Regions from separate parts of the Clostridium sp. HMP27 genome, predicted to be linked through region 2. Evidence: riboswitches for the same ligand, from Rfam matches in the RefSeq annotation. Region 2 holds a riboswitch; each other region holds the start of a gene.
What was found. Region 2 has a riboswitch for cobalamin ahead of cobT (nicotinate-nucleotide--dimethylbenzimidazole phosphoribosyltransferase). Riboswitches for the same ligand answer to the same signal wherever they lie in the genome.

Region 1 (5,910 bases), on a different contig from region 2:
CAATATTCTCATCGACTTTATTTGTAACTCTTACAATATATAACTTCAAGTTGCCTAAATCTTAAACTTTTGAACTATTTCATTTAATCTTTGAGCAAGTTCTGCTTGACTTTGTGCTGTTATTGCTACTTGATCTATAGCTTTTGTATTTTCATCCATACTTATCTTTATCGTTTCTGCTTCTGAACTTGATTTTTGTGAGGCATGTGCCATATTCAATACTGCTTCACTGACTTGCTCTACTGTGGCGGTAATTTCTTCTGCCATAGCTGCAATTTCTTCAGACATTTTGCTTACAAAATCCGAGTCGTTATAATATTGATCACCAGTTTGTCCATAGGCATAAATTGCTCCTGAACCTGTTTATTAATAAATTCTAATATATCGCTGCCTGTATCAATACTACTTTTAAATGCCTGCTGAACTTTAGAAATAGTATCTTGAATATTTATTACCGCTTGTGCTGATTGCTCTGCAAGTTTTCTTACCTCTTCTGCCACTACTGCAAAACCTCTTCCTTGCTCTCCAGCTCTTGCTGCTTCTATAGCGGCATTTAACGCAAGAAGATTAGTTTGTCCTGCTATACTTCCTATAGTATCTGCCATAACTTTTATGCTATCTACTACCTTTCCGTCTTCTATAGCCTTCAGCATATTCTTTTGTTTTTCAATATATATCCTTCGAGTTTCCTCTATAGCTTGCTGACTTTTATTTTTAACTTCTTTAGCTCTTTCTTTAAAGTTATTTGCATTACTGCTCCCTTCCATAGCTTTAGAAGAAAGTACATTAATACTTGAATCTACTTCTTGTGCAGATGCACTTATTTGCTGTGATGTAGCACTAGACTCTTGCATAACTGCAGCAATGCTATCTACTGCTTCATCAATAGTTTCTGCCTTTGTTGCTAATTCTTCAACAGTAGCCGAAAGTTCTTCAGAAGAGGCACTTATATCCTGTGAATTTTCCATAATTACTTTTACTAAGTTACTTACATTTTCCTGTGCTGTATTTAAAGCTACACCTGTTTGTCCGAACTCATCCTTCCTTGTAATATCAATTGGCTCTGTTAAATCATAGTTTGATAATCTTTGTGCCAAATTCTTTATCTTATTCAATGGATTCATTATATTTTTTACTATTACATATGCAATAAAAATTATTATTAAAAATGCTATTAGTGTATAAATTAAAGTGGTATTTCTAACTTTGTTAAATTGAGCTATGTTATCTATGTTATCCTGCTTTGCTAAACTTTCATTTATTTCAACGCACTTTTTTATCTTTTCAAACATACTATCTGTTATTGGTGATACAGCTGAATTATATAATTTAACTGCTTCATCATAATTATTAGCTTGGGCAAGTTCTATAACTTTACCTCTTGCTTCTCTATATTTTTCTAAATCATTTTTATAGTCAGCATAATTTCTTTCTTCTTCCTCTGATATTTCAGGTAAAGCTTGATATTCTTGTTCTAATAGTATATCTTTATTTGTTAAATCATCTATAGTTTTTATTTGTTCATTTAATTTTGACCTATCCCTCTCATAAACAATTCTAAGAATATTAGCTCTAATCTCATTTAAATTCCCCTTTGTTTCCTCCAAATTTTTGATAGATATTAAGTTATTGCTATACATGTTATTTGCGCTTTTACTTATTTTTGCAGAACTAAATACTCCTTGCGCACCAATTAAAAGTATGAAAATACATATTATTGTAAATACCATATTAAGTTTTTTCTTTACACCTAAATTATTAAAAAATTTCATTTTATTGCTCCCCTTTTTTGAAAATCTTAACTCTAAAAATCCCATGACAAATAACCCTTTAACCTAATGGTTAAATGGCTATTTATTGAAAATCTACATGAATCATTTCAATCCCCTCCCTCTATTTCTCGTAGAGTTTTTGGCAGCTTAAAATAGGCAGGTATTCTGACTTGAGCGTCAACGCTTTTTCACCCTTCCCAGAGCTATCCAGTGGCAATTGAAAAAACTATTCTCTTACAGCGGCGAGACCATGTGGGATTTTCACCCAGATTCTCTTATACTCAATAAATTACTTATCTATTGAACCTATTTTAAAATTATTCAATTAATTATTTAAAACTGTCATCCTTAAACATTAGGATTAATACATAATTTATTATCTATCAAACTAATGCTTTATTTACAAATAACATTTATTAGTACTTTATAACATATTTTCTCATTTCTCTATAAGTTTAACCTCATTTCTGCAATATTTCAACATTTTTCCCATAATATTTTTAACAACTCCTACATTTTATCACAAATATGCTTAAATTATATAAGCTTATTTATATACAATAATGGCGTAAAACAAATAATAACTTTATCTAAAAAAGCTAGTCGTTATATAACGACTAGCTTTTAACTTCTAAATATTGCTTTGTATTATGAAAGTACAAATTTTAATTTTTCAATTTATAACTTACATATAACTTATTTCTTATTCTCTTCTTCAAATTTTTTCATAAATTGAACTAAAGCTTTTACACCTTCTATTGGCATAGCATTATATATACTTGCTCTCATTCCTCCGACAGTTCTATGTCCTTTTAAGTTTTCAAATCCAGCTGCTTTAGCTTCCTTTACAAACTTAGCATCCAATTCATCCGATCCAGTTATAAAAGGTACATTCATTAATGAACGATCCTTCTTTACAACTGTTCCTTTAAACATGCTGCTTGAATCAAGATATTCATAAAGTATTGCAGCCTTTTCTTCATTAATTTTCTTCATTGCTTCTAGTCCACCCTTATTTTCAAGCCATTTAAACACTTTCCCACATATATATATTCCATATGCTGGTGGAGTATTATATAATGAATTATTATCTACATGAGTCTTGTATTTCAACATAGTTGGAGTTCCCGGTAGTACATCCTCAGTAATTAAATCCTCGCGAATTATTACTATAACAACGCCTGCAGGACCTATGTTCTTTTGAGCTCCTGCAAATATAAGACCATATTTAGTTACATCTATTGGTTCAGATAAAATATCTGAGGACATATCCGCAACTAGTATCTTATCTCCTGTATCTGGCAATTGATTATATTTAGTTCCATAAATTGTATTGTTATGACATATATACACATAATCTGAATCATCAGAAATCTTTAACTCTTTTAAATCAGGTATGTATGAGTAATTCTTATCTTCTGAAGAAGCTATAAGATTAACTTTTCCATATATTTTTGCTTCTAACATCGCCCTTTTTGCCCATTGACCTGTATTAATGTAGTCTGCAACCTTATTTTTCATCAAATTCATTGGAATCATTGCAAATTGCTGATGTCCTCCACCTTGAAGAAATAACACTTTATAATTATCAGGTATGTTCATTAGATCTCTTAAACACTTTTCAGCATCTCCAATAATCTTTTCAAAAGCCTTAGAACGATGACTCATCTCCATAACTGACATACCAGTGCCATTATAATCTAACATTTCCTCTGCTGCTTCTTTAAGTACCTTCTCTGGTAATACAGCCGGACCTGCAGAAAAATTATATACTCTTGACATAAAAAGCCCCCCTTTTGTTTTGATAACCTTGATTTATATATTATAGTATAAAATTCATATTATGTACTACTGTAAATATTTAAATTAATTAGAATTGTTACTATTACTTTTATCATGAACAACCTGGTCAATTACAATAACCAACGTCAATAGGAATGGATGATTTTCTTCATCAATAATGTTTACTCCGTAGGTATCTGCAAAAGTAAACCACTTTTTATTAACAGTTGCAACTATTCTTTTGTTTTTTATTACTTGAAAGCTATAGGAAAAAATATCTCCATTCACTTCATATTCTCCAAACTTACTTTCTATAGAAAACTTTGGTTTAAAAAAGGTAAGCTCCTTTTTCACCTTCGCTACTTGTATATTACTTTGAAAAATATGATATTCCGGTAACAGCTTAAATAGATTTTGTTCAATATAAAATAACTGATTGCCATCTAGATCTTCTATAGCTAATTTATCTCCAATTGAAAAGAATTTTCCTTTTACAACAAACCAAGGTCTGTCACTTTCATCCTTGATTATAAAATTATCTGCAAAACTAAAAACTTTCTGCCGAATCTTATATTTCATTTAATCTCCCCCTATTCTAGCCCATTAATTATTTTAAATATTATATCATATATGTAGATTTTTAGCCTTATATGATTACACCCACGAAGATTCTATACTCTTGTCACTTCCTCTACACTTTACTATAATATATAATGAAACAACTCTAGGAGGATTTTCAAATATGAAAATGATATTTTTCGATACAGAAACAACAGGTTTAAGACCAGGCAGCATATGTCAGCTCAGCTATATTTTCGTTGACACCAGTTTAAAACCAACCAAAACTATTGGTAAAAATATTTTCTTCACCGTGGAGTATGTAGAGCCAAGTGCAGAAAAAGTTCATGGTTTTAGCATTGAAAAGTTATACGAATTAAGTAATGGTAGATATTTTGAGGATTGTCTTGAAGAATTTCTAGTAGACTTTCAAACTGCGGATGTTATCATAGGTCATAATGTTAATTTTGATATAAATTTTTTGACTTCTGAATTAGAAGGATGTGGAGAAGACTTTAATTATAAACATATATTTTGCACTATGAATTATTACAAAAATATATGTAATTTTAAAAATAATCATGACGCTATTAAAGCACCTAAACTTGAAGAAGCTTTAAGGTTTCTTAATATAGAAAATTCTCATATAGATACCTTAAGCAAAAAACTTTTTAACGAAACAGGAAGCTTTCACGATGCTAGATTTGATACCACAGCTACATATTTGCTAGTTACAGAAGGAATAAAAAAAGGATATATCCCACCAAAATATTTTACTAATATGGTTAATGGTATTTAAAATATTCCTCTCTGCCATTAGTCTAAAAAGGTATGGGACAGGCTCTATTACGATGCTTGCCTCATACCTTTATATAAGCTTGTCATGTTGGTGGCACTCAAGATATAGCACATAAAAAAGCACCCTACATCATTGGAAGATGTTTTCTATGGTTGAGGTTATTTTATTATTAAATACACTATCATATAGTTTTACTAAGTATTTCTCCCGGCAGCCCATCAATTTCACATATTTTTTCTGAAATAAAACCATTACTTAACAATATCTTTTTTGATGCTATATTATTAGGATCTATTATTGCTGTAATTCGATGTAATACTTTTAATTCTTTGGCCTTATTTAGCTGCATTTTTGCAATTTCACTTCCATATCCCTTTCTCCAAAATTCAGGAAGTAATAAATATCCAAGTTCTGCTTCACTTAAGTCATCTTCATTTATCTTCAACATTGATAAACCTATAAAGTTATTTGTGGTTGTTTCAAAAACCTTAAAGCTTCCAAAAGCTTTATGTCTTTTATTCCTCTCTAATAATAGTTTAAAGTTACTTCTTGCTTCATCCAATGGAATTGCTCTTTCTGTAACCATTGCCATTACTTTTTCATTAGAAACTAAAATAAAATAATGTTTAAAATCTTCGTCTGATAGGAATTTTTCTACATAAATTCTATTCATCATTTCACCACTCCTAGCTCATTACATAATACGCGCCTCGGATTCTGCACGTTTTATAATCTCTTCTACAGTTTCTTCAGGAGTCATATTGGATGAATCTAGCCAAAGTCCTACTTTTGGATTTTCATTTATCAGTACTTCATGAAGAGGTTTAACATCCCAGGTTGTATATCCTGTTTTATTACGCCTTCTTTCTCTTTCTATCACTGAACCAATATTTGGATTTAGTGTAATATAGTATACTGGCTTCGATTTAAATGCCTGAAGAAAAGAATGAACTTCTTTTCCTAAGTAAGTATCCTGTACAACAACGGAAAATCCAGCTT
Region 2 (12,510 bases):
TTCTTTTGGAAGTATATTTGCTACTACAGAAATTACTCCAATACCTCCTAAAGACATTATAGGAATTATTTGATCATCATTTCCTGAATATATATCTATCTTGTCTCTTAAAAGAGCCTTTATTTCAGCTATTTGGCTAATGTTACCACTAGCTTCTTTAATTGCAACCACATTCCTGCACTCAGCGCATATCTTTACTAAGGTAGAAGGTGCTATATTCATTCCAGTTCTAGCTGGTACATTATAAAGCACAATAGGAGTATTTATATTTTTATCTATTTCTTTAAAGTGTTCTAAAAGTCCCTTTTGAGTAGTTTTATTATAGTAAGGAGTAATTAAAAGAAGACCATCTACTCCAATACTTTCTGCCCACTTACTATATTCTATAGTGCCTTTAGTATTATTACTACCAGTACCTGCAATCACGGGAATTCTTCCATGAACTTTATCTACAGTAAACTTAATAGTTTCTTTTCTTTCAGTTTCACTCATGGTAGAAGCTTCACCAGTAGTACCACATATTATTATTGCGTCAGTGCTGTTTGCAATATGCCATTCTATAAGTTCTTCAAGCTTATTGAAATCTATACCATTTTCATCGAAAGGAGTAATTATGGCTACTCCAGATCCTTTGAATATACTCATAATTCACCTCCAAAAATTTAAATTAATAATTTAAATTATTCACTAATCATACACTCTGCAATTTGAATTGCATTTAATGCAGCGCCTTTCCTTATATTGTCAGCAACTACCCATAAATTTAATCCGGAATCTAAACTAAAATCTCTTCTTATTCTTCCAACATATACTTCGTCTTCTCCTGATGAATTTAAAGGCATAGGGTATATTAAGTTTGCTACATCATCTTCAAGTATTATTCCTTTAGAATTCTTAAATAGTTCAAATACTTCTTTAATATCAAAGTCTTTTGATAGCTCAACGTTTATACTTTCGCTATGACTATTTAAAACAGGAACTCTAACAGTAGTAGCGGTTATTTTTAAATTATCATCATGAAGTATTTTTCTTGTTTCATTTACCATTTTAATTTCTTCCTTTGTATATCCATCTTCTAAAAATGAATCAATGTGAGGAAGAAGATTACCTACTATAGCATAAGGGAACTTTTTAGGAGCTTCTCCCTTATAGCCTTCCATTAAATCATTATATCCATTCATGCCTGCACCGGATACAGCTTGATAAGTAGAATAAACTATTCTCTTAATTCCATAGGCATCATATAGAGGTTTTAAAGCTACTACCGCTTGTATAGTAGAGCAATTAGGGTTAGCAATAATACCTTTATGCTTTTTAATATCCTCTGGGTTTACTTCAGGTACTACAAGTGGTACATTAGGATCCATTCTCCAAGCACTGCTGTTATCTATAACCACAGCTCCGTAATTTGCAAAAATAGGAGCAAAGCTTCTGCTTGTATCTCCACCAGCTGAAAATAATGCAAAATCAATTTTTTTATTTTTTATATTATCTTCCTTTAATTCTTCTACAGTATATTCTTTTCCTTCGAAGGAAAGTTTTTTTCCTGCAGACCTAGCAGAAGCAAATAAATATAACTCTGCTATAGGAAAATTTCTTTCTGCAAGTATTTCTAAAAATTTTCTTCCAACCATTCCAGTACAACCAACTACTGCAACATTATAATTCATAAGAGTCCCTCCCTAAAAATAATTACATCTCAAATTATATTCAGATGCTTTATATTATTATATTATATAATGAATAAACATATAAATGAAACATTATGTATAAATTTTTATTAAAGATATTAGAAGTGATAAATAAGAAGATTAATAAATAAAAAAAGAAAAACATCCTTCATTAATTAGAAAATTTCAATCGATTTATATTAATTAAAATAAATTAATTATGGTGGATTTATGAGTGTGGTGGAGAGCCATCTGATTGACACTGAAAAAAAACTGTGTTAATATAGTTAAAATAATGTAATAAAAACGTCACAAATAGAATGACAAAGACAAACGAGTTTTCTTAAGATACATATTTATTTAGAGGTTATTCTTTGTATAAATATATAATTATTGCAAGACTCTTATTTTTATCTTGTATTTATATAAAAATATAAACTAAGTATATCAAACATATAAATAAGTATATAAAAATACGAATTAATCACATAAAAATACAAATACATATATAAAGGTAAATTAAAAGTTTTAATAAAAGTATGGAATAAGCTATCTTAATAAATTAAGATACATTAGTTCATAATTATAATAGTTAATTTCCATAGCTAACTATAATGTTAACAATATAATTTTTAAATTATATAATTATAAGTAATTATAAAGGGGGAGTTTATAGTGAAAAGAAACAAGATACTAGCACTTATCTTAACTGCTGCGCTTACACTTACAACATTTGTTGGATGCGGCAGTGGAGACAAAAAGTCAGCAGGTGGAGAAACTAAACCAAAAGTTATGAGTTTGGAGCTTGCAGATATTAAAACTTTAGATTCAGGATTAGCATCAGATACAGCATCATTTACTGCAGTAGGTGCTGGTTTTGAAGGACTTGCAAGAGTTAACAATGGAAAAGTTGAAAAAGCTGGTGCTGAAAGCTGGGAAGTTTCAGCGGATAAAAAAACTTATACTTTTAAATTAAGAGATTATAATTGGTCAGATGGAAAACCGGTTACAGCTAAAGATTTCGTTTATGGATGGACAAGAATACTAGATCCAAACACTAAATCAACATACTCATTCTTTATAGAAGGAGTTAAAAATGCTGGAAAGTTTATGAAGGGACAGGCTAAGGCCGAAGATCTTGGCTTAAAGGCTAAGGACGATAAAACTTTTGTAGTAGAGCTTGAAAGACCAATACCATACTTTGAAGAAATGATATCATTCCCATTACTTGTACCAGTTAGAGAAGATATAGCAAAGGCTCAGGGAGATAAATATGGTACAGACCCAACAAAGATGGTTTATAATGGACCATATACAATTACTGCGTGGCAGAAGGGTGCTAAGTTAACATTAAAGAAAAATGATAAGTATTACGATAAAGACGCGGTTAAAACAGATGAAGTTAACTTATCAGTTATAAAAGAAATGCAAACAAGATACCAGATGCTTATGAATAAAGAAATAGATGCAGTAGCTGTTACTGGTGAGTATATTGATAAACTTAAAAAGGATGTAGAAGCAGGTAAAATTTCTGGTATAGGGCAAGCGGACCCAGTTTCTTTCTATATGATATTTAATCAAACTGGAAAAAATAAGCTTTTAACTAATCCTAAAATTAGATTAGCTTTCTCACTTGCTATAGATAGAGAAACTTATGTTAATAAGATTTATAAAAGAGGATTTGTTGCTTACGGTGTTGTATCACCACTTATAAAAACTGGAGATGTAGAATACAGAAGTAAAATTGAAGAGCCATTAAAGGAAGTAATTGCTCAAAAGAAAGATCCTAAAGCTTTATTTATAGAAGGATTAAAGGAACTTGGGTTAGATCCAGATCCATCAAAACATACTGTAAGATATCTTCCACAGGATAGCAGTGCCTTTGATAAACAATCAGCTGAATTCTTCCAAAATCAATGGAAGTCAAAAATAGGTGTTAATGTGCAGCTTGATTCAGCAGCAAGCTTTGCAGATTACTTGAAGAAAACACAAGATGGTAACTTTGAAATTGCGATGTCTGGTTGGGGCGCAGATTTCAATGATCCGGATTCATTTATAGGATTATTCCAAAAGGATAACGGAAATAACTATGGTAAGTATAACAGTGCTAAATATGAAGAGCTATTAAACAAGATCAAAAATGAAACTGATAATACCAAGAGATTAGAATTATTTGCACAAGCTGAAAAATTACTTATTAATGAAGATGCAGGTATAGCTCCTATATACTATAAAGATAGAAGAAACTTCTTCCAAAATAGTGTAAAGGGACTTCAACACCCAGCATTTGGAGCAACATATGAATTAAAATGGATTTATAATGAAGGAAAATAGGGGAAAATAAAGAGTATGAATACTACAATGGGGTTTGTAGAGCCTTATTGTAGTATTTGTATGTTAAGGACAAAATGGTATATTATGGGGCTGAAAAAAACATATGGAATTTGGAAATTCCAGTGGTTACATAAATTTTAACTGGAAATCAAGGAAGGAGGATATAAATGATAAAATATATATTAAAGAGATTAGGATACATGCTAATAACTTTATGGGTAATAACTACAATAACATTCTTTTTAATGAATTCTATACCTGGAGATCCTGTATCGGTTCAAGCGCAAAAACTTCCGCCAGAAACTAGGGAAATAATAAAAGAAAAATATGGGCTTAATAAGCCACTGTCTACAAGATACGTTATTTATTTAAAGAATATAACAAAGGGAGAATTAGGTGATTCCTTTATAACTCCTGGATATAGTGTGCAACAAATAATTAAAGATAAGTTTCCTAATTCATTAAAGCTTGGTTTGCAGGCAATAGCTTTAGGATTAACTATAGGTATAATACTCGGTATAATAGCCGCATTTAGAAGAAATACAAAGGTCGACTACTCAGTAATATTCCTTGCAATACTTGGAGTTTCTATACCAAGCTTTGTTCTAGCAGCGTTACTTCAAAAGGCAGTAGGGGGTAAAATAGGACTGCCTAGTGCAGGCTGGTATGCACCTGGAGAATATTTAAGTGGATTTAAATATACAATACTTCCAACTATAGCGCTATCCTTTTCAAGTTTAGCAACTTATGCAAGATACATGAGAACTTCGGTTTTAGATGTTGTAGGACTAGACTATATATTAACAGCGGAGTCTAAGGGTGTATCTAAAGTAGCCATAGCGTGGAAACATGTTATAAGAAATGCAATATTACCTGTTATTACTATACTTGGACCACAGGTAGCCGCAGTTATCACAGGATCTATAGTAATAGAGAGAATATTTAATATTCCTGGGCTTGGAAATTCCATGATAGATGCTATTTTGACAAATGATTATAATGTAATTATGGGACTTACAATATTCTATTCTGCTCTATATATAATTTCACTGTTAATAGTTGATATATTATATACAGTAATAGATCCAAGAATAAGACTTACTGGTGGAAAAAGATAGGAGGTCAAAGGTGTAATGGTAAATTTAAATAAAGAAAAATTTAAAGTTTTAGGATATGATGCAGAAAATGCTGATATTATAGTACGACCTAATTTGACCTACTGGCAGGATGCATGGAGAAGATTAAAGCAAAATAAGGTTGCTATGTTTTCTATGATATTATTGGTGATTATAATACTCATGTGCATAATAGGACCTTGGATATCACCGCATAAGTTTTCTGTTCAAAATACAGACAAAATGAATCTTTCACCAAACGGTGAATATTGGTTTGGAACAGATAATTTAGGAAGAGATTTATTTTCAAGACTTTGGATTGGTGGTAGAGTTTCTATCACTATAGGTATAATAGGAACGATAATTGAGGTAGTTATAGGTTGTATATATGGAGGTATTAGTGGATACTTTGGAGGAAAAGTAGATGATATAATGATGAGAATCGTAGAAATACTTATAAGTATACCATATATGCTAATAGTTATAATACTATCCATATTTATGGGAAAGGGTATGATGTCTCTTTTAATTGCACTATGCATTACTGGTTGGACAAGTATGGCTCGTATGGTTAGAGGACAGGTTATGCAGCTTAAACAATCAGAGTATGTACTTGCAGCTCAGGCATTGGGAGCAGACCCTAAAAGAGTAATACTTAAACATTTAATACCAAATACTATTGGAGTAATAATTGTTTATATGACTTTTGATATTCCGTCATTTATATTTGCTGAGGCATTTTTAAGCTTCATAGGACTGGGAATACAGCCTCCTGAAACTAGCTGGGGTGCAATGACTTCTTTCGGACAAGCGGTTATGGATTTTTATCCATATCAATTAATTTTCCCAGCACTAGCTATTTCATTAACAATGTTAGCATTTAACTTACTTGGTGATGGATTAAGAGATGCTCTAGATCCTAAGCTTCGTCAGTAAAGGAGGAGATAATTATGTCACATTTGCTTGAAGTTAAAGATTTGAAAGTTACATTTCACACTTATGCAGGTGAAGTGCAATCCGTTAGAGGAGTATCTTTTCATGTAGATAAGGGGGAGACCTTAGCTATAGTTGGAGAATCTGGTTGTGGTAAGTCAGTAACTTCTAAATCCATAATGAGATTAATACCTACTCCTCCAGGAGATATAAAAGAAGGTTCACAAATACTATTTGATGGAAAAGATGTTTTAAAGATGTCAGATAAAGAACTTAGGGATTTAAGAGGAGAAGATATAAGTATGATTTTCCAGGATGCTATGACATCCTTGAATCCTACAATGAAAATAGGAGATCAAATAGCTGAAAACTTAATTATTCATCGAGGAATGAATAAGAAAGAAGCATTAGATGAAGCTGTAAAAATGCTTAAATTAGTTAATATACCAAATGCAGATAAAAGAGTAAGTCAATATCCACATGAATTTTCAGGTGGTATGAGACAAAGAGCAATGATTGCCATGGCACTTGCTTGTAATCCAAAAGTTCTAATAGCTGATGAACCTACTACTGCGCTAGATGTTACAATTCAGGCTCAGATAATGGATCTTATAAGAGAACTTCAGGATAAGCTTGGTACAGCAGTTATACTTATAACTCATGACTTAGGGGTAGTTGCTGGTGTAGCAACTAAAATTCAGGTTATGTATGCAGGTATGATAATTGAAAGAGGTACTAGAGAAGAATTATTTTATAACTCAAAGCATCCGTATACTTGGGCGCTTTTACAATCAGTACCAAGACTTGATACAAAACATAAAAATGAATTATATTCAATACCAGGAACTCCTCCAGACTTATTAAAGCCTCCAGTAGGCTGTCCGTTTGCTTCAAGATGTGCTTACTGTATGGAAATTTGTAATGAAGAAATGCCTGAGGTAACAAAACTTTCAGAAACTCATGAAGTACAATGTTGGTTACAGCATCCTCTTGCACCAAAGGTTGAGACTCCAAAATTTGAAGGAGGTGCAATATAGGTGGAAAAAGAAGTTTTAATTCAGGTTAAGAATCTTAAGAAATATTTTAAAGTTGGAAAAAATGCTACTTTAAAGGCTGTAGATGATGTAAGTTTTAATATAAAAAAGGGAGAAACCTTAGGACTAGTTGGAGAATCAGGTTGTGGTAAAACAACTTGTGGAAGAACAGTACTTGGACTATATGGAGCTACAGGTGGAGAAGTTTTATTTGAAGGCACTGATATACACAAGCTAAAGGGTAAAGCGAAAAAGGAATATACTAAAAATGCACAAATAATCTTCCAGGATCCTTATGCATCGCTAGATCCAAGAATGACAGTAGGAGATATCATTGCTGAAGGAATAGACATACATGGCATTCATAAGGGAAAAGAAAGAACTAATAGAATATATGAGCTTTTACAGCTAGTAGGTTTAAATAAGGAACATGCATCAAGATTTCCTCATGAGTTTTCAGGAGGGCAAAGACAGAGAATAGGTATAGCAAGAGCATTGGCTGTTGAACCAAAGTTTATTGTGTGTGATGAGCCAATTTCAGCACTTGACGTTTCTATTCAAGCTCAGGTTGTAAATTTACTTATAAAATTACAAAATGAACTTGGACTTACTTACTTATTTATTGCTCATGATCTTTCAATGGTAAAGCATATATCTGACAGGGTTGGAGTTATGTACCTTGGAACTATGGTAGAGCTTGCTTCAAGTGAACACTTATATGCAAAGCCATTACATCCATATACTCAAGCACTTTTATCTGCTATTCCAATTCCTGATCCAGAAGTTGAACAAAGCAGAAGCAGAATAATGCTTGAAGGAGATGTTCCAAGTCCTATAAATCCAAAGCCAGGATGCAGATTTGCACCAAGATGTAAATATGCAAAGCCTGTATGTAGTGAAGTTTCACCTGTATTTAAAGAGGTTGAAAAAGATCACTTTGTAGCATGTCATTTATTTGAAGATAAATAGTATTTAATAATGCCCTAAAATCAGTGTAATGGCTGGTTTTGGGGTTTTATTTTGGGTTTTAAGCTTAATTATTTTCTTAAATAGAGATTAGATTTTGATTTGAAAAATTGAATAAATATGTCCCCATCTGTAAAAACTATTAAATAACGTAATTAATTTTTTTACGGAGGGGATTATTATGGGAAAAACACCACTTAAAAAGGTTATTAAGGCTAAATTAAAATCAAATAGAGAACTTACTGAAGCAGAAAAGCTTAGAGAACAAATTAAATATGAAATTGCTGATGAATTGGGTTTGATAGATAAGGTAGAGAAATATGGATGGAGCAGCTTAACTTCAGAGGAAACAGGAAGAATAGGTGGAATAATGACTAGAAGAAAAAAACAAATGAATATTCCTAAAAATATTGACTTGCAAAAAAATAATTTATAATATAAATTTATTAATGAAACATCTCAATTTTGAGATGTGCTGATTTATATTGGATAAAGGGGAACGGTTATGGAGTGTTACAAAGAATTTGCCCATATTTATGACAATCTTATCAAAGGTGATGTGGATTATTTTAAATGGGCAAATATTATATTGGATTTATGTAATGAGTTTAATGTGCCCAAAAGGGAGTATTTAGACTTGGCTTGTGGAACTGGAAATTTAACAGAACATATAGCCAAAGGTTTCTTAAATACTTGGGCAGTGGATTTATCAGATGATATGCTTACTGAAGCTGAAAATAAGCTTAGAAATAAAGGTATAAAGGGAAAGTTTGTATGTCAGGATATAAGTGAATTGGAACTAAATAAGCAATTTGATCTTATAACATGCTGCTTAGATTCTACTAACTATTTAACAGAAAATGAAGATATATTAAATTATTTTAAGGGTGTACATAAGCATTTAAAGGATGAAGGTATTTTTATATTCGATATAAATTCATATTATAAGCTTTCTAATATATTAGGAAATAATATATTTACTTATGATGAAGAAAACGTGTATTATACTTGGGAAAATGTCTTTGAAGATAATATAGTGGACATGTACTTGACTTTCTTTTTGAAAGAAGGAGAGCTTTATAGAAGATTTGATGAACATCATACAGAAAGAGCATACACTGAGAAGGAGCTAGAAGAACTTATTGTTAAAGCTGGGTTTAAAATAGCAAAGGTACTAGATAATTATGAGCATGAGGATATATCTTCTACAAGTGAAAGAATAGTGTATGTGCTCACAAAATAGGAAATCAGGAGGAAATAAAATGAGTGATAAATTAGTTAGAGCAATTGCAAGTAATGGTGACATAAGAATTATTGCAGCTATTACAACAGAACTTGTGAATGAAGGAGTAAAAATTCATGAATGTGCTCCTACAGCAGCTGCTGCACTAGGAAGAATGCTTACTGCAGGAACATTAATGGGTGCAATGTTAAAATCAGAGAAGGATTCTTTAACTATTCAAATATCTGGAGGCGGGGAGGCAAAGGGTGTTCTTGTTACTGCTTATTCTGATGCAAGCGTAAAAGGATATATAGGGAACCCTAAGGTTGATTTACCTGCAAATAGCAAAGGAAAACTTGATGTTGGAGGAGCTATAGGCATAAATGGTAAGGTTACCGTTATAAAGGATATGGGACTTAGAGAGCCTTATGTTGGACAGATACCTATTTATTCAGGAGAAGTAGGGGATGATCTTGCGTATTATTTTACAGTTTCCGAGCAGACTCCTTCTGCTGTTGGACTTGGAGTTCTTGTAGATACTGATTTAAGTATTAAAGCGGCAGGTGGATTTATTATTCAAATGATGCCAGGAGCAAATGAATTAGCCGCTGATTTAGTCACTTATAGGCTTCAGGATATGAAATCTGTAACTGATTATATAGTACAAGGAATGAGTATTGAAGAAATACTTCAGTTTATATTTGAAGATATGGATTTAAAAATATTAGATAATATGACTCCAAAATATCAGTGTGATTGTACAAGAGACAAGGTAGAAAGAGTATTTATGAGCATAGGAGAAAAAGACCTTACTGAATTATATAATGAAAATAAAACTGAGGAATTAAAGTGTCACTTTTGCAATACAAGCTATAAATTTACTAATGAACAAATAGGAGAAATTTTAAAAAAATCAGGAAGCAAGAATTAAGCATGAATTAATAACCATTAAAATACATTGTAATTAACGAAGGGTTGTACTATAATTTTATCATGAAGTATCCTGATAACTTGAGATGAGCTGATTTATAATGAAATTATAAATTTCTATAAATCATGCATAGTTAGTAAAAATTTAATATGATTATTTTAGGTGCTGATATAGTTTAAAAGAGAAAGTGGTGAGAAGCCACTGCAGCCCCCGCTACTGTAAGAGTTGACAAATCCCATTTATCCACTAGATATTTCTAGGAAGGAGGGAGGAGGAAGAAACTTAAGCCAGGAGAACTGCCTGAAATACATTGCTACAATGCTTCGGAGGGAAGATATAAGCTTACTTTGTATATGTATTCCCTTGCTTTTGCAAGGGATTTTATTTTTTAATGATATAACATATTTAAGTTATTTAAACCATTATATTAATAAGTATTACATATTTAAAATAAGAATCTCCCTGTTGATTTGGGATGATTCTTATTTGTTTTTATCCAGTATATGCCACCTGAATCTATGAATCACTTGATATTAAAAATGCAGTAAGAGTTAAGATCTTGAAAATAAGTGCTATTAGTATTATAAAAAGTAAATTATTATTTTTAAATTTTAGGAGGAATGGGAAATGGAATTATTAAAAGAAACATTGCAAAGTATTGCACCAGCTAATGATGAGGCGATAAAAGATGCTTGGAAGAGAATGGACAGCCTTAGTAAACCTATAGGAAGTTTAGGAGAATTAGAAAAAATGGCTATAAAGATATCTGGTATTACTGGGAAAGTAAAGAATAAAATAAATAAAAAAATAACTATAGTTATGAGTGCTGATAATGGAGTGTTAGTAGAAGGAGTTAGTGCATGCCCTCAGGAGCTTACAGCTATTATTACAGATAATTATACTAAAGGTGTTACAGGTATAGGTGTCTTATCTAATTATGCTAAAGCAGATGTATGCGTAGTAGATATAGGTGTGAATGCAAACTTTAATAACCCTAAGATAATAAATAAAAAAATAGCTTATGGAACTAAAAACATGGCAAAAGAAGCGGCTATGTCAAGAGAAGAAGCTATAAGAGCCATTGAAGTAGGAATAGAAATGGTAGATAAATATGTAAGTGAGGGATATGATTTATTTGGTACTGGAGAGGCAGGAATGGGTAATACTGCCACTAGTGCGGCAGTTATAAGCGTACTATCTGGAATAGATTCTGATTTAATAGTAGGTAAAGGTGCTGGGCTTACAGAGGAACAATTTGTGAACAAAAAAAATGTAATAAAAAGGGCTATTGAATTAAATAATCCTGATAAAAGTGATGCTATAGATGTTTTATCAAAAGTAGGTGGTTTTGATATAGCAGGATTATGTGGATGCTTTCTAGGTGCAGCCAAAAATAGAGTACCCATTGTAATAGATGGGGTTATATCTTCAGCAGCTGCATTGTGTGCTTATAAGTTAAATCCCAATGTAAAAGATTTTATGTTTCCGTCTCATATCCCAGTAGAACCAGGTGCAACTTGTGTAATGAATGAAATAGGTCTTAAGGCAAATTTAGGTTTAGATATGAGGTTAGGAGAAGGTTCAGGATGTCCTATAGAGTTTTTAGTAATAGAATCTGCTTTATGTATAATGAATGATATGCATACGCTAGAAGAGGCAAGTATACATAACACTGAATTTTTTGTAGATATTAGAGAAGATTAAATTACGACGTTTTCTAATACTGAACCTCACGTATGAGATTTACATTTAGGAAAACGATTTGATACACAAAGAAGCTCTAATGCTTGTTCAATGTTTTCTACAATGTAAATCTCATACTTATATTCAATATTAAAAGTATCTTCATGCATACTGCTGAAGGAAGAAATTTCGCTTTGGCGAAAGTTTCTATAAAAATATAAAAAAGTTTAATTTTTTTATTGACAAAAGTCATATCAGCTTATATAATAATAATTGTCTTAAACGACACGCAAGTATTTATGGGAGCATAGCTCAGCTGGGAGAGCATCTGCCTTACAAGCAGAGGGTCACAGGTTCGATCCCTGTTGTTCCCACCATGATACTGCGGCCCAGTGGCTCAGTTGGTTAGAGTGCCGGCCTGTCACGCCGGAGGTCGAGGGTTCGAGTCCCTTCTGGGTCGCCATAATTATGCTGGCATGGCTCAACGGTAGAGCAGCTGACTTGTAATCAGCAGGTTGGGGGTTCGATTCCTATTGCAAGCTCCATGAATTTACTAAAATAAGGCCCCTTGGTCAAGCGGATAAGACACCACCATTTCACGGTGGTAAAACGAGTTCGAGTC
Region 3 (12,510 bases), on a different contig from region 2:
TTGGATGGGGTTTAGTTCCAGAGTATAAGCTTGGGAGAATATTTAGAGATACTGCAGGTTTTATAAACCAATACATAGGAAGCTTAAGTGATGAGGTTTATCTTGTATGTTGTGGACAGCCGTTGAAAATTAAATAATAGATAATAGTGAATAAATATTAATTAAATTTATATTGCAGGTGAATGGGATGAAAGAATATATATATGATTTTTTATTGATGGTTCAGTTTTTAACAAGGCTTCCTGTAAAAAGAAGCCTTCCTTGTGAGGCTAAGAATTTTAGAGATGGGGCAGCTATGCTTCCTTTAGTAGGATTATTAGTTGGAGGAATACAGTGGATAGTATACTATGGCTGTATGAGGTTATTTCCTGTAGAGGTAACTACTGTTTTAACTTTAGCAGTAGGGGTACTTATAATGGGATGCCTTCACCAAGACGGATTTGGAGACATATTTGACGGTTTCTTTTCATTTAAAGGTGATAAAGATAAAATAATAGAAATAATGAAGGACAGCCGTATAGGAACCTTTGCTTCCGTAGCGCTTATGTTTGATATTTTGGCAAGGTATGCAGCACTAAATTTTATAATACTTAAGGGATGGCATTTTGTAATAATAATTGCCCCAGTTATCAGTAGATGTACATTAGTATTTTTATTTTTAATAGGTAAAAATGCTAAGAAAAACGGGACAGGTAACTTGTTTATAGGCAATGTAAGTATTTGGCATTTTATAATAAGCTTCATTGTTACTATAGCACTTTCAATAGTGTTTATAGGAGTTGAAAGTACTATTATAGTAATTCCTGTAGCATTTATAGTTACATTACTATTTTTAAAACTTTGTAATAGCAAAATAGGGGGAATTACTGGGGATTGCTTAGGCGCTAATAATGAATTTGTGGAGCTTGCAATTTTAATAGCCTTTACCGCTATTTTAAGAGTATAAAAAGGGACAATATCCAATAAGGATATTGTCCCTTTAGTTTAGGGCTTATTAATATTTTCTTGTAAGAAGTTTTTCTGCAAGTTCTTTTAAAACTATCTTATAAGGATTTTCTGGAAGGCTATTTATTAATTTAAAGGCCTTTTTTGTATATTTATCAGCAAGTTCTATTGATTTATTTACACCATTATATTTATTTACTAACATAAATATATCTCTTATATCTTGATCTGAAAAGAAGTCTTTTTTAAAATAGGGATTAAAGTCTTTTTTATTATTTAATGCAGCATAAATAAGAGGTAATGTAAATATTCCTTGTTTTATATCATTTGCTGCAGATTTTTTTATTGATTCATCTGTTCCGATATAGTCTAAAGTGTCATCTATAATTTGGAAGGCCATTCCAATATTATGTCCTATCTTCCAGAACTTCCTAGAAAGGGCGTCGCTGCAACCACTTTCAGCAGCTCCAATATATAATGATAGTGAAAATAGCTCAGCAGTTTTACCAGAAACTCTGCTTAAGTAGCTTTTTACGGAAAGCTCAGTGTCAAATCTTGAACTCAATTGATCTATTTCGCCTAAGCAAATTCTTGACATAGAATTGCTATCTATTTTTATATTTTTAAGAGATGACATTGATGCTAAAATCTTAAAGCAAATACAAAATAAAAAGTCACCGATATAAACTGCATAATCTGTACCATACTTTGATTGAATTGTTGGTTGACCTCGTCTAATTTTAGAATCATCTACAATATCATCATGAACCAAAGTAGCCATGTGCATCATTTCCATTACAGCAGCTAAGGATGTAGCTTTGTTAGAATCATAGTTACCAAAATGTGAAGAAATAAGCACAAATGCCGGACGCAGCATTTTTCCACCAGAGTGAATTAAATCTTTTATGGAAGTTTCTATCTTTTTATTTTTGCATTTAGTGTTTTTCTCCATAATTGAGATTACAGAAGCCAATTCAGTTTTTATATCTTCATATTGATTCCAGATTTTATCCATATAATCAGTCCTCTACATTAAATATCAACTTATAAATAGTTAGAAGGTAGAGTGAAACTCACTCTACCTATTGTTAGCTTTAGTTATTTATTTTATATATTATTTTATATTATTTTTGTTTATAAACAGGTACTCTTTTTCCAAGCCACCAGTTACCGACTACTTTGTTTATCCATGGAATTACCCAGTAATCTAAGCCGAAGGTTCTACCAGCTCCACCCATTAGTGCAATAGCACCAAAGAAGTACCAAAGTATATCCCACCCAGCCATTGCTGAGAGGATAAAATTAACAACCATGAATGCTGACGCAGCACTTGCTAAGAATGTAAATAATCCAGCAAGTAAGGCAAGTCCAACACCTACTTCAATAAGAACAACCATTCTTTGAAACCAAACAGCCATTTCAGGATTTGGTATCATAACCTTCATAACTGCAGCATAAAAACTTGGCATACTGCTTAATATTGGCGTTGGCATAGCCGCCGCACCACCTTCGGCAGTTGCTGAAGCTCCAGAATTAGCTGCTGTGTATAACCATTCAAAAGGCATTTTTATATTTCCTGACATAATCCAGCTGTCCGTATTTGGGCCATACATTAATGATTTAAATCCTTCTTTTGCCCAAGTATCTTCACCGATGAACTTCTTTAAGCCCTCAAGTAACCAAATGCAACCCATGAACAATCTTAGTGGAACAAGCCATAATCTATTTGCCTTTGAGGAAAGATGTCCTCTCATTATACTTCGCTTATCTTCCATGGAGAAGAATTCATGAACTAAATAATGATAGCAAGCATTAATATTATTTACTCCCCATAGATAATGAAGGTTAACTAAATGTTTCATTACCATTGCAAAGAATCCAGCTAATTTCATACCTGAAAGGTTAGCAACGCAATATCTTCCACCAATTGAAACCATAAAACCATGATATTTTCCATCGTATTTAGTCATTTCTTTCTTTTCTATTGATGCTACTATATTATTAACTACTGTACCACCAGTTTGAAGTGCTGCTTCAACTATTTGAGGATTTACACCGCAGGAACCCCCTTCGTTATAAGCAATATCTCCAACTACAAATACATTTTCTTTGTTGACTGCTTGCAAATATTCATTGGAAACCAGTCTGCCAGCACGGCCGCTTTCTAAGCCATATTCTTTTGATTCTTGATTTGCTTGTATACCACAAGTCCAAATAAGAGTTTGAGTTGGAATTTCTCTTCCATCTTTTAGCTTTATACTATTTGAACCTACTTCAACTATTGGAGAGTTCTTTAAGAGCTCAATTCCATGTTTAGCCATATACTTTTCAGCTTTATCTGCTTGCTGTCTATCAAGCATGTTTAAGATAGTAGACATCGCTTCTACAACTAATAGCTTGACTTCTCTTTCATCAACATTATGCTCTTTAGCTAGTTTAGTCTTCCATTCAAGAAGTTCTCCAGCCATTTCAATTCCAGTAAATCCAGAACCAGCTACTACAAAAGTAAGCATTTCATGCCTTTTCTTTTCGTTTCTTTCCTTTGAAGCTTTTTCAAACATTGATTGAATGTGACTTCTTATTTTTATTGCATCTTCAAATGACCAAAGCGTAAATCCATTTTCCTTTACTCCTGGCACTCCAAAGAATGCAGGTTCTGAACCAGTACCTATTACAAGATAATCATATTCATATTTGCTATAAGTAGTAGTTACAACCTTTTGATCAGTATTTACATTTTCTATATAATCTGTAACTACATTAACCTTTGTCCTACTAAAAATCTTGCTAAGTTCAATTTGAACTGATTCAGGATGAACTCTTCCTCCTGCAACTTCATGAAGTTCTGTCATTAAAGTATGAAAAGGATTTTTATCAATTAATGTTATTTCTACAGAATTATCTTTTTTATACTTTTTTGCCAGTTTTTTTGCTACATGTACACCACTATACCCAGCACCTAAAATCAGTATTTTTGTATTGGTCGACATTTAATCACCTCTTTAATATATTCATAATTAATTACCCTTATAAATAAATTTTATATCTAAATTAAGAATATGTCCACATTCTTAACTATATATATATGATACAATAATATATTATGTAATATCAAGAGTAAATATATGTTCATATGTGAATTTGTGGATGCGTAAATTTGTTTTGATAGTAAATATAAATAGAAATAGTTATAATATTGAAAAATATACTAGCAAAAACTTATATATTTGTGTATAATTTCATTGTAAAGGTTTTAATGGTAGGTTTGTTATTTAACAAACTTCATGAAGTTATTAGCTTAATTATTAAGGGGGAAGAATTGAATGAAGAGAAGATGGTTGTCAGGAGTACTTGCTTTAAGTATCGTATGTACAAGTTTATTTGTGGGATGTCAGAAGAGGGAGGAAACAAAACCTGCTTCATCAAATGAAACAACTCAAGCGGCTTTAAAGGATGGAAAATATAAGGCAGAAGCTTCAGATTTTGATGAAAGAGGATGGAAGCCATTTGTTGAAGTGGAAGTAAAGGGTGGAAAAATTGCTGTAGCTAAATTTGACTATGCTAATAAAGATGGAAAATTAAAGAGTGAAGATGCAGAATATAATAAGAACATGGAAGCTAAGGTTAAGACAGGTCCAGCTAAATACACTAAAGAATTAGCTGCTGCATTAATTGAAAAGCAAGATCCTGCTAAAGTTGATACTATAGCTGGTGCAACTCATTCCGTAGAAAACTTTAAGAAACTTTCCACAGGATTACTTGAAAACGCTAAAAAGGGTGATACTTCAGTATTAAAGGTTACTTTTGAAACTGAAGAAAAAGCAGTGGCTTTAAAGGATGGAAAGTATAAGGCAGAAGCTTCAGATTTTGATGATAAGGGATGGAAACCATTCGTTGAAATAGAAGTAAAAGACGGAAAGATTTCTGTAGCAAAATTTGACTATACTAATAAAGAAGGAAAGTTAAAGAGCGAAGATGCAGAATATAACAAGAATATGGAAGCAAAGGTTAAAATAGGTCCAGCTAAATATACTAAAGATTTAGCTGCTGCATTAGTTGAAAAACAAGATCCTGCTAAAGTTGATACTGTAGCTGGTGCAACTCACTCCGTAGAAAATTTTAAGAAGCTTTCTACAGAATTACTTGAAAATGCAAAAAAAGGTGATACAGCAGTATTAAAAGTTAATTTTGCTAAATAATAAAATGTATGAAATAATTATATATAAAGACCTTAGGTTAAAAACCTAGGGTCTTTTATTTAGAGAATATATAAGGAGGATATTATAAAATGTTTAATATAAAAAAGTTATATTTGACATTAATATCAATTATAGTTACTATAACTACCGTGGCGTGCAGTAGAGAAGGCTCCACTAAATACAGTTCACCCATAAGTAAAACTGATTTTTTTATGGGTACAGTAGTAAAAATTTCATTATACGATAAAAAAGATGAAAGTATAATTACTAAGGCATTTGACAGAATAAAAGAAATTGAGAATGAGGTAAGTATAAATAAACAAGGTACAGAACTTCAGAGGTTAAATAGTTTTGCTGGGAAATCTCCTTTAAAAGTCAAGGATGATACATATATAATAATAAAAAAGGGATTGGAATACTCCAAGTTATCACAGGGAAGCTTTGACATAACTATAGGGCCAATTGTAAAGCTTTGGAGTATTGGACTTCCAGAAGCCAAGGTGCCAACTGAATTAGAAATAAGTGATAAATTAAAACTTGTAGGGTATAAAGATGTTAAAATAAATGAAGATAAGTCTATCTTTTTAAAAAATCCAGGAATGAATATCGATTTAGGTGGCATTGCAAAGGGATATACTGCAGACGAAGTTGTAGATATACTTAAACAAAATGGAGTAAAGAGCGCGATTATAGATTTAGGGGGAAATGTATTTGCATTGGGCAGTAAGATTGACGGACAGCCATGGAAAATAGGTATTCAAAATCCATTTGAAGTAAGAGGGAAAATTATTGGTACCATTGATGTTAAAAATAAATCTATTGTCACATCGGGTATATACGAAAGATTTATAGAAAGAGATGGGAAAAGGTATCATCATATTTTAAGCCCATTTAATGGATATCCATATAATAATGAAATTGCAGGAGTAACTATAGTAAGCGATAAATCAATAGATGGAGATGCACTTTCTACCACAGTATTTTCAAAGGGGCTAAATGGTGGAATGAAGTTTGTTAATGAGACTAAAGGAATAGAAGCTATTTTTGTAACTAAAAACAAAGAAGTATATATAACTAATGGATTAAAGAATAATTTTAAACTTATAAATGAGGAGTTTAAGATGATGAACTAGCTAGGGGGAATGAAGAGTGACATTAAAAGGTTTCTTAGGATTTGTAGAGATTCAAACAAAGGCTGCAAGTGTAATACCATTTACATTAGGTACAATTTATTCTATATATAAATATGATAGTTTTAATTTGAAAAATTTTATAATTATGTTTATGTCATTAATAACCTTTGATATGGCTACCACTGCCATTAATAATTACTGTGACTATAAAAAAGCACATACAAATGAGGAATATGATTATAAAGCAAAAAATGCAATTGAAAAATACAATATAAAACAATCTACAGCAGTATCCATAATATTTACTTTATTAATAATTGCAACTGCAGCTGGAATAACATTAACCCTTAACACAAATGTTATTGTTTTACTTATAGGTATTGTTTCCTTTATAGCGGGCATTTTATATACATTTGGGCCTATTCCAATTTCCGGAATGCCTTTAGGAGAAGTTTTTTCAGGAATATTTATGGGATTTATAATTACATTTTTATCTATATATATTCATATATATAATGAGAATATTGTAACGATAATGTATCAAAATAGTATATTAAACATTAACATAAATATATTTGAAGTGGTTTATATATTTTTAGTTTGTATACCATCTATAAATGGAATTGCAAACATAATGCTTGCTAATAATATTTGTGATGTTGAAGAAGATATCATGAACAAAAGATTTACACTTCCATATTATATAGGGAAAAAATCTGCATTGAAATTATTCAAAGTTTTATATTATATCAGCTATTTAGATATAATAATATTAGTAATATTAAGTATTTTGCCAGTAACTTCTTTATTGACACTCTTTACTTTAATTCCAATAAATAAAAATATAAAATTATTTTATAACCAGCCAGTGAAAAGCAAGACATTTGTTTTAGCAGTTAAAAATTTTGTATTAATAAACTTAACTTATATTGCTTCAATATTAATAATGACTGTAGTTAATTATTTATAGCTTTATTATCTTGACATATAGTATATATAGTAGTAAGATTATATCGTCAATTGAATATTATGTATTCAGGTGCCTATTTAAAATTAGGTGAAAAGGGAATGCGGTTAAATTCCGCGGCAGCCCCCGCTACTGTAAGTGATGACGAGCCTTTCATATCCACTCTTTAATAAAGGGGAAGGGAAGGGTAAGAGTGATTCATAAGCCAGGAAACCTGCCTGTGTACTTTTAAGAGCTTTCGGCGGGAAAGATCACAAATATGTTTGATAAAATCCGGCTTTGCCCGGTTTTTTTATTTGTTGATAACAGCAGGCGAAAGTCTGCTGTTTTTCTTATTTATAAAACTCCTAGAAATTTAAAATAAATCTCCTATCAAACTATCAATGGTTAGCTTTGTCCATAAAACTAACCATTGATAATTAAAAATTAATGAAAATTAAATTAATAAATGAATTTAAAATAGATAATAGATAACTGAAGGGAAGTGTCTTTATGCCAAAGATAATGTTACAGGGGACAGGCTCCACTGTTGGAAAAAGTATACTAGTAACAGCATTATGCAGAATATTTAAACAAGATGGATATAGTGTATGTCCATACAAATCACAAAATATGGCGTTAAATTCATATATAACTCATGATGGTAAGGAAATGGGAAGAGCTCAGGTACTTCAGGCGTATGCAGCAGGATTGGAACCAGAAGTGTACATGAATCCTATACTTTTAAAACCATCTAGTGATAAAAAGTGTCAAATCGTATTCAATGGTAAGGTATATGGAAACAGCACTGCTATGGAATACCATAATATGAAACTTCAATTTGCAGAAAAGTTAAAGGAACAATTTGAAGAAATAGAAAAGAAATTTGAGATAATAGTAATTGAAGGCGCAGGAAGCCCAGCTGAAATAAATTTAAGAGAAAGAGACATAGTAAACATGGGTCTTGCAGAAATGGTAGATGCACCAGTGCTTCTGGTAGGCGATATAGATAAGGGTGGTGTATTTGCATCACTGGCAGGAACACTTCTTTTACTAAGTGATGATGAGAAGAATAGAGTGAAGGGAACAATAATAAATAAGTTCCGCGGAGATATAGATATATTAAAACCAGGAATTACAATGCTTGAAGATATAATACATAGACCTTGCATCGGAACTGTGCCATACTTTACATTAGATTTAGAGGATGAAGATGGCGCAACAACATTTAATAAGGAAAAAACTAATGACATAGATATAGCAATTATAAAACTTCCTCATATTTCAAACTTTACAGATTTTGATGCGTTAAAGCTTGAGGAAGATGTTTCAGTAAGATACATAACTTCAAAAGAAGAGTTTGGAAATCCAGACCTCTTAATAATTCCAGGAACAAAAAACACCATAGAAGATTTACTTAAATTAAGAGAAACTGGTCTTGAAGAAATTATAAAAAACTATTCTAAACAAGGAATGCTTATGGGTATTTGTGGAGGATATCAAATGCTTGGGAATATATTGGAAGATCCTTATGGAGTAGAATCTAATTGTGAAGAAACAAAGGGTATGGGACTTTTAGATGTAGACACAGTGTTTGAAAAGGAAAAGGTTACTACAAGAGTTAAGGCTAAAGGACATGAATGTGACATATATGGTTATGAAATTCACATGGGTATTTGTACTTATGGGGAAAATGCAAAACCAATGTTTAGTATATATGATTGCAATGGAGAAGCTCAAGAAAGATTAGATGGAGCAGTAAATAAAGAAAAAAATATATTTGGGACTTATATACATGGTGTATTCGATGGAGTTGAGTTTAGAGAAAAGCTTATAAATAAATTAAGAGCTAAAAAAGGAATAGAACTTAAAAAATCTAAGGACTATGAGAATATAAGAGAAAAGAACTTAGATATGCTGGCAGACATAGTAAGAAGAAGTCTTGACATGGATAAGATATATGAAATAATGGGACTTAAAAAATAGGAGTTTTTAAATGATACATTTAATAGATTTAACTTTGGCAGTAATAATTGATTGGATAATAGGAGACCCATATTGGTTTCCTCATCCGGTCATATACATAGGAAAGCTTATAAGGGCTTTAGAGAGCAAAGGAAGAAAAATATGCAAAACCAATAAAGCATTGAAGACATTTGGAGGAATTATCGTTTTAATTGTAGCTTGTATCAGTTTTATAATTCCATTTTTGATACTTTACATAGTTAGAGATAATTTTTGGGTTTATCACATTTTAAATATATTTATATTATGGACTACGATTGCTTGTAAATCCTTAGGTAATGAGGCGAAAAAGGTATATGATTCATTGAAGATGGGCGATATAAAGGATGCTAGACTAAAACTTTCCTACATAGTTGGCAGAGATACAAATGAGCTAAGTGAAGAAGAAATAATCAGAGCAGATGTGGAGACCGTAGCTGAAAATGCCTCTGATGGAATAATTGCTCCTCTTTTTTATGCAATGATAGGGGGAGCGCCATTAGCCATGATGTATAAGGGAATAAACACTATGGATTCAATGCTTGGATATATGAATGAAAGGTTTTTGCATATAGGATTTTTTCCAGCTAAGGTGGATGATTTATTTAATTTAATACCTGCAAGGATCTCAGGAATTTTAATGTGTCTTGCAGCTCCAATTGTTAATGGAAATATAATAAATAGCTTTAAAATAATGATTCGAGATAGAAAAAATCATAAAAGCCCAAATTGTGCCTATCCTGAAGCAGCTACAGCAGGAGCTTTAAGAATACAAATTGGGGGAATTAATAGGTATTTTGGAGAGATAGTATATAAGCCTACTATTGGAGATAAGATAGATGAGTTAAGTTATACTCATATATTTGGAAGCATAAAGCTTATGTATGCATCAGAAATTTTAATTATTATATTATATGCATTTATAATGCTTAATTTGAGGTGATGGAATTGCAACATGGTGGAGATATATATACAGAGGGACTTCTTAAAGGAAGAGAGCTTATAGATTTTAGCTCTAATATAAATCCTTTAGGAATACCAGAAAGTTTTATAACCCGTATTGATGAAGCGGCAAAAAATTTAAATAGATATCCAGATGCTAAATATAGAGAGCTTAGATATAACTTAAAGGAATATATAAATAAAAGTCCTATTCTCTTTAATGATAAAAAAGAGCAGGATTTTGTAAAAGAAGAGTACATAGTAGTTGGAAATGGAGCAGCGGAAGTAATTGACTTAGTAATAAGCCAATTTAAGAGCATTTTAATTATGGCTCCATCCTTTGGGGAATACGAAGAAGATGCCCTAAAATGGGGACTTAATATAAGATATTCTAAGCTTACAGAAGATATGGAATACAATTATGAAGATATAATGATAAAACTTTCTAGTGTAGATGCTTTAATAATAGGTAATCCGAATAATCCTAACGGTTCCATAATAAATAGAGAAAAGTTTAAAGCTATACTTGAGTTTTGCGAGGAAAATAATAAAAAGGTAGTAGTAGATGAAGCTTTTATAGAATTTGTAGGAGATATAAATCAAAGCTTTGTAGATGAAATTAAAAATTATAAATGTCTATTTATAGTAAGAGCTTTAACTAAGTTTTATGCAATGCCGGGAATAAGATTTGGTTTTGGATTATGCAGTGATATGGAATTTATAGAAAAAATAAAAGGAAGACAAAACCCATGGAATATAAATTCCTTTGCAGAAGTAGCTGCAAAGTATGTACTTAAGGATAAAGAGTATATACAAATGTCCCTAAATTGGATAAGAGAAGAAAGAGATTACTTGACTAACGAACTAAATGCTATTACTTTTATACAAAAGGTTTATAAAACTCATGGTAATTTTATATTATGTAAGCTAAAAGGTTTAAGTTGCCATAGGTTCTATGACGTGTGCCTACAAAAGGATATAGTTATAAGAAAATGTGATAATTATAAGGGACTTGGGAAGGAATATGTAAGATTTGCAATAAAAGATAGAAGTACCAATTATATTCTCATAGAAGCTATTAAAAATTTAAATATAGATGAGGTGTGTTAAAATGAAATTTCTCAAAAATAACTTTAAAACTATGCTATTTTTAGCGCTTGGCATAATAGTTACAATTGCTCCAAATGCATATGCTATGCACATAGCAGAAGGATTTTTGCCTCCAGCTTGGGCAGGGATTTATTTCGTACTTTCAATACCTTTTATAGTTATTGGACTTAAACACATAAGAAAGCAAACTGAAAAGAATGGAGATTTAAAAATGCTTTTAGGGCTTGTTGCAGCCTATGCCTTTATACTTTCAGCTATGAAAATTCCATCCGTTACAGGAAGCTGCTCTCATCCAACAGGAACAGGTCTTTCAGCTATAATATTTGGACCATTTATATCATCAGTGGTAGGACTTGTAGTACTTGTTTTTCAAGCACTTTTCCTAGCCCATGGAGGGATTACTACTTTAGGCGCTAATACATTTTCAATGGGAATTGTGGGACCGATAGTTGCTTATCTTTTATATACTGTATTAAAAAATAAAAATAAGAAAGTAGCAGTTTTTACGGCAGCATGCTTTGGAGATTTAGCCACTTATTTAGCAACTTCCGTACAGCTTGCATTAGCATTTCCATCTCAAACAGAAGGATTAATGCACTCATTTATAAAATTTGTATCTATATTTTCCATAACTCAAATACCTTTAGCTATAATAGAGGGAATTATTACAGTTATATTATTTGAATTCATTTCTAAATATTCTTCTAAGGAATTAGAGATATTAGGAGGGGCAAGATAATGAAAAGAAGAACTTTAGGTTTAATTACATTATGTATTGCAATAATTGGATTATCTCTTCTTATTGGAACTGCTAGAGGAGGAGAATTTGGTGGAGCAGATGGACAAATAGAGGAAGTTATAAGTGAAGTGAATCCAAATTATACTCCATGGTTTGAAAGTGTATGGACACCACCTTCAGGAGAAATAGAGAGTCTTTTATTTGCAGCACAAGCATCCATAGGAGCGGGATTTATGGGATATTACATAGGAAAGAAGAAAAATGCTAAAGCTTATAATGGCTCTTGCCAGAAGGAGTAAGCTTGTATATATACATCCTTTAGAAAAGGCATGTCTTGCAATAATTCCTATAATAATAATGGGATTTGTTAAAAATCCCATTATTATAATTATAAATATTTTGATATTTATAACATTACATATAAAAACTAATAATAACTTGGAGATAGTAAGGAAGTTTTCAATAGAAATTGCCTTATTTTCTGCGTTTTCA

Region 1: another riboswitch for cobalamin. It lies ahead of DP68_RS10875 (methyl-accepting chemotaxis protein); the one in region 2 lies ahead of cobT (nicotinate-nucleotide--dimethylbenzimidazole phosphoribosyltransferase).
Region 3: another riboswitch for cobalamin. It lies ahead of DP68_RS12035 (cobyric acid synthase); the one in region 2 lies ahead of cobT (nicotinate-nucleotide--dimethylbenzimidazole phosphoribosyltransferase).

What each region holds. Positions count from the first base shown of each region.
Region 1 covers NZ_JMFY01000018.1:359,240-365,149, forward strand. Annotated here, with positions in the region: partial or broken gene DP68_RS10875 (methyl-accepting chemotaxis protein) at 55-1,772, opposite strand; cobalamin riboswitch at 1,910-2,097, opposite strand; gene serC (3-phosphoserine/phosphohydroxythreonine transaminase) at 2,469-3,554, opposite strand; gene DP68_RS10885 (LURP-one-related family protein) at 3,639-4,133, opposite strand; gene DP68_RS10890 (3'-5' exonuclease) at 4,297-4,911, shown strand; gene DP68_RS10895 (GNAT family N-acetyltransferase) at 5,093-5,587, opposite strand; gene DP68_RS10900 (AAA family ATPase) at 5,606-5,910, opposite strand, start outside.
Region 2 covers NZ_JMFY01000011.1:41,960-54,469, forward strand. Annotated here, with positions in the region: gene dapA (4-hydroxy-tetrahydrodipicolinate synthase) at 1-645, opposite strand, end outside; gene DP68_RS05360 (aspartate-semialdehyde dehydrogenase) at 681-1,670, opposite strand; gene DP68_RS05365 (peptide ABC transporter substrate-binding protein) at 2,346-4,004, shown strand; gene DP68_RS05370 (ABC transporter permease) at 4,172-5,122, shown strand; gene DP68_RS05375 (ABC transporter permease) at 5,138-6,055, shown strand; gene DP68_RS05380 (ABC transporter ATP-binding protein) at 6,070-7,089, shown strand; gene DP68_RS05385 (oligopeptide/dipeptide ABC transporter ATP-binding protein) at 7,090-8,055, shown strand; gene DP68_RS05390 (small, acid-soluble spore protein, alpha/beta type) at 8,234-8,488, shown strand; gene DP68_RS05395 (class I SAM-dependent methyltransferase) at 8,558-9,295, shown strand; gene hslO (Hsp33 family molecular chaperone HslO) at 9,315-10,205, shown strand; cobalamin riboswitch at 10,349-10,524, shown strand; gene cobT (nicotinate-nucleotide--dimethylbenzimidazole phosphoribosyltransferase) at 10,833-11,909, shown strand; tRNA gene DP68_RS05410 (tRNA-Val) at 12,190-12,265, shown strand; tRNA gene DP68_RS05415 (tRNA-Asp) at 12,275-12,351, shown strand; tRNA gene DP68_RS05420 (tRNA-Thr) at 12,359-12,433, shown strand.
Region 3 covers NZ_JMFY01000022.1:54,229-66,738, forward strand. Annotated here, with positions in the region: gene cobU (bifunctional adenosylcobinamide kinase/adenosylcobinamide-phosphate guanylyltransferase) at 1-137, shown strand, start outside; gene cobS (adenosylcobinamide-GDP ribazoletransferase) at 188-946, shown strand; gene DP68_RS12010 (polyprenyl synthetase family protein) at 995-1,960, opposite strand; gene DP68_RS12015 (FAD-dependent oxidoreductase) at 2,070-3,935, opposite strand; gene DP68_RS12020 (FMN-binding protein) at 4,269-5,144, shown strand; gene DP68_RS12025 (FAD:protein FMN transferase) at 5,234-6,277, shown strand; gene menA (1,4-dihydroxy-2-naphthoate polyprenyltransferase) at 6,294-7,247, shown strand; cobalamin riboswitch at 7,298-7,481, shown strand; gene DP68_RS12035 (cobyric acid synthase) at 7,737-9,209, shown strand; gene cbiB (adenosylcobinamide-phosphate synthase CbiB) at 9,220-10,170, shown strand; gene DP68_RS12045 (histidinol-phosphate transaminase) at 10,170-11,279, shown strand; gene DP68_RS12050 (energy-coupling factor ABC transporter permease) at 11,311-12,018, shown strand; gene DP68_RS12055 (energy-coupling factor ABC transporter substrate-binding protein) at 12,018-12,317, shown strand; gene cbiQ (cobalt ECF transporter T component CbiQ) at 12,280-12,510, shown strand, end outside.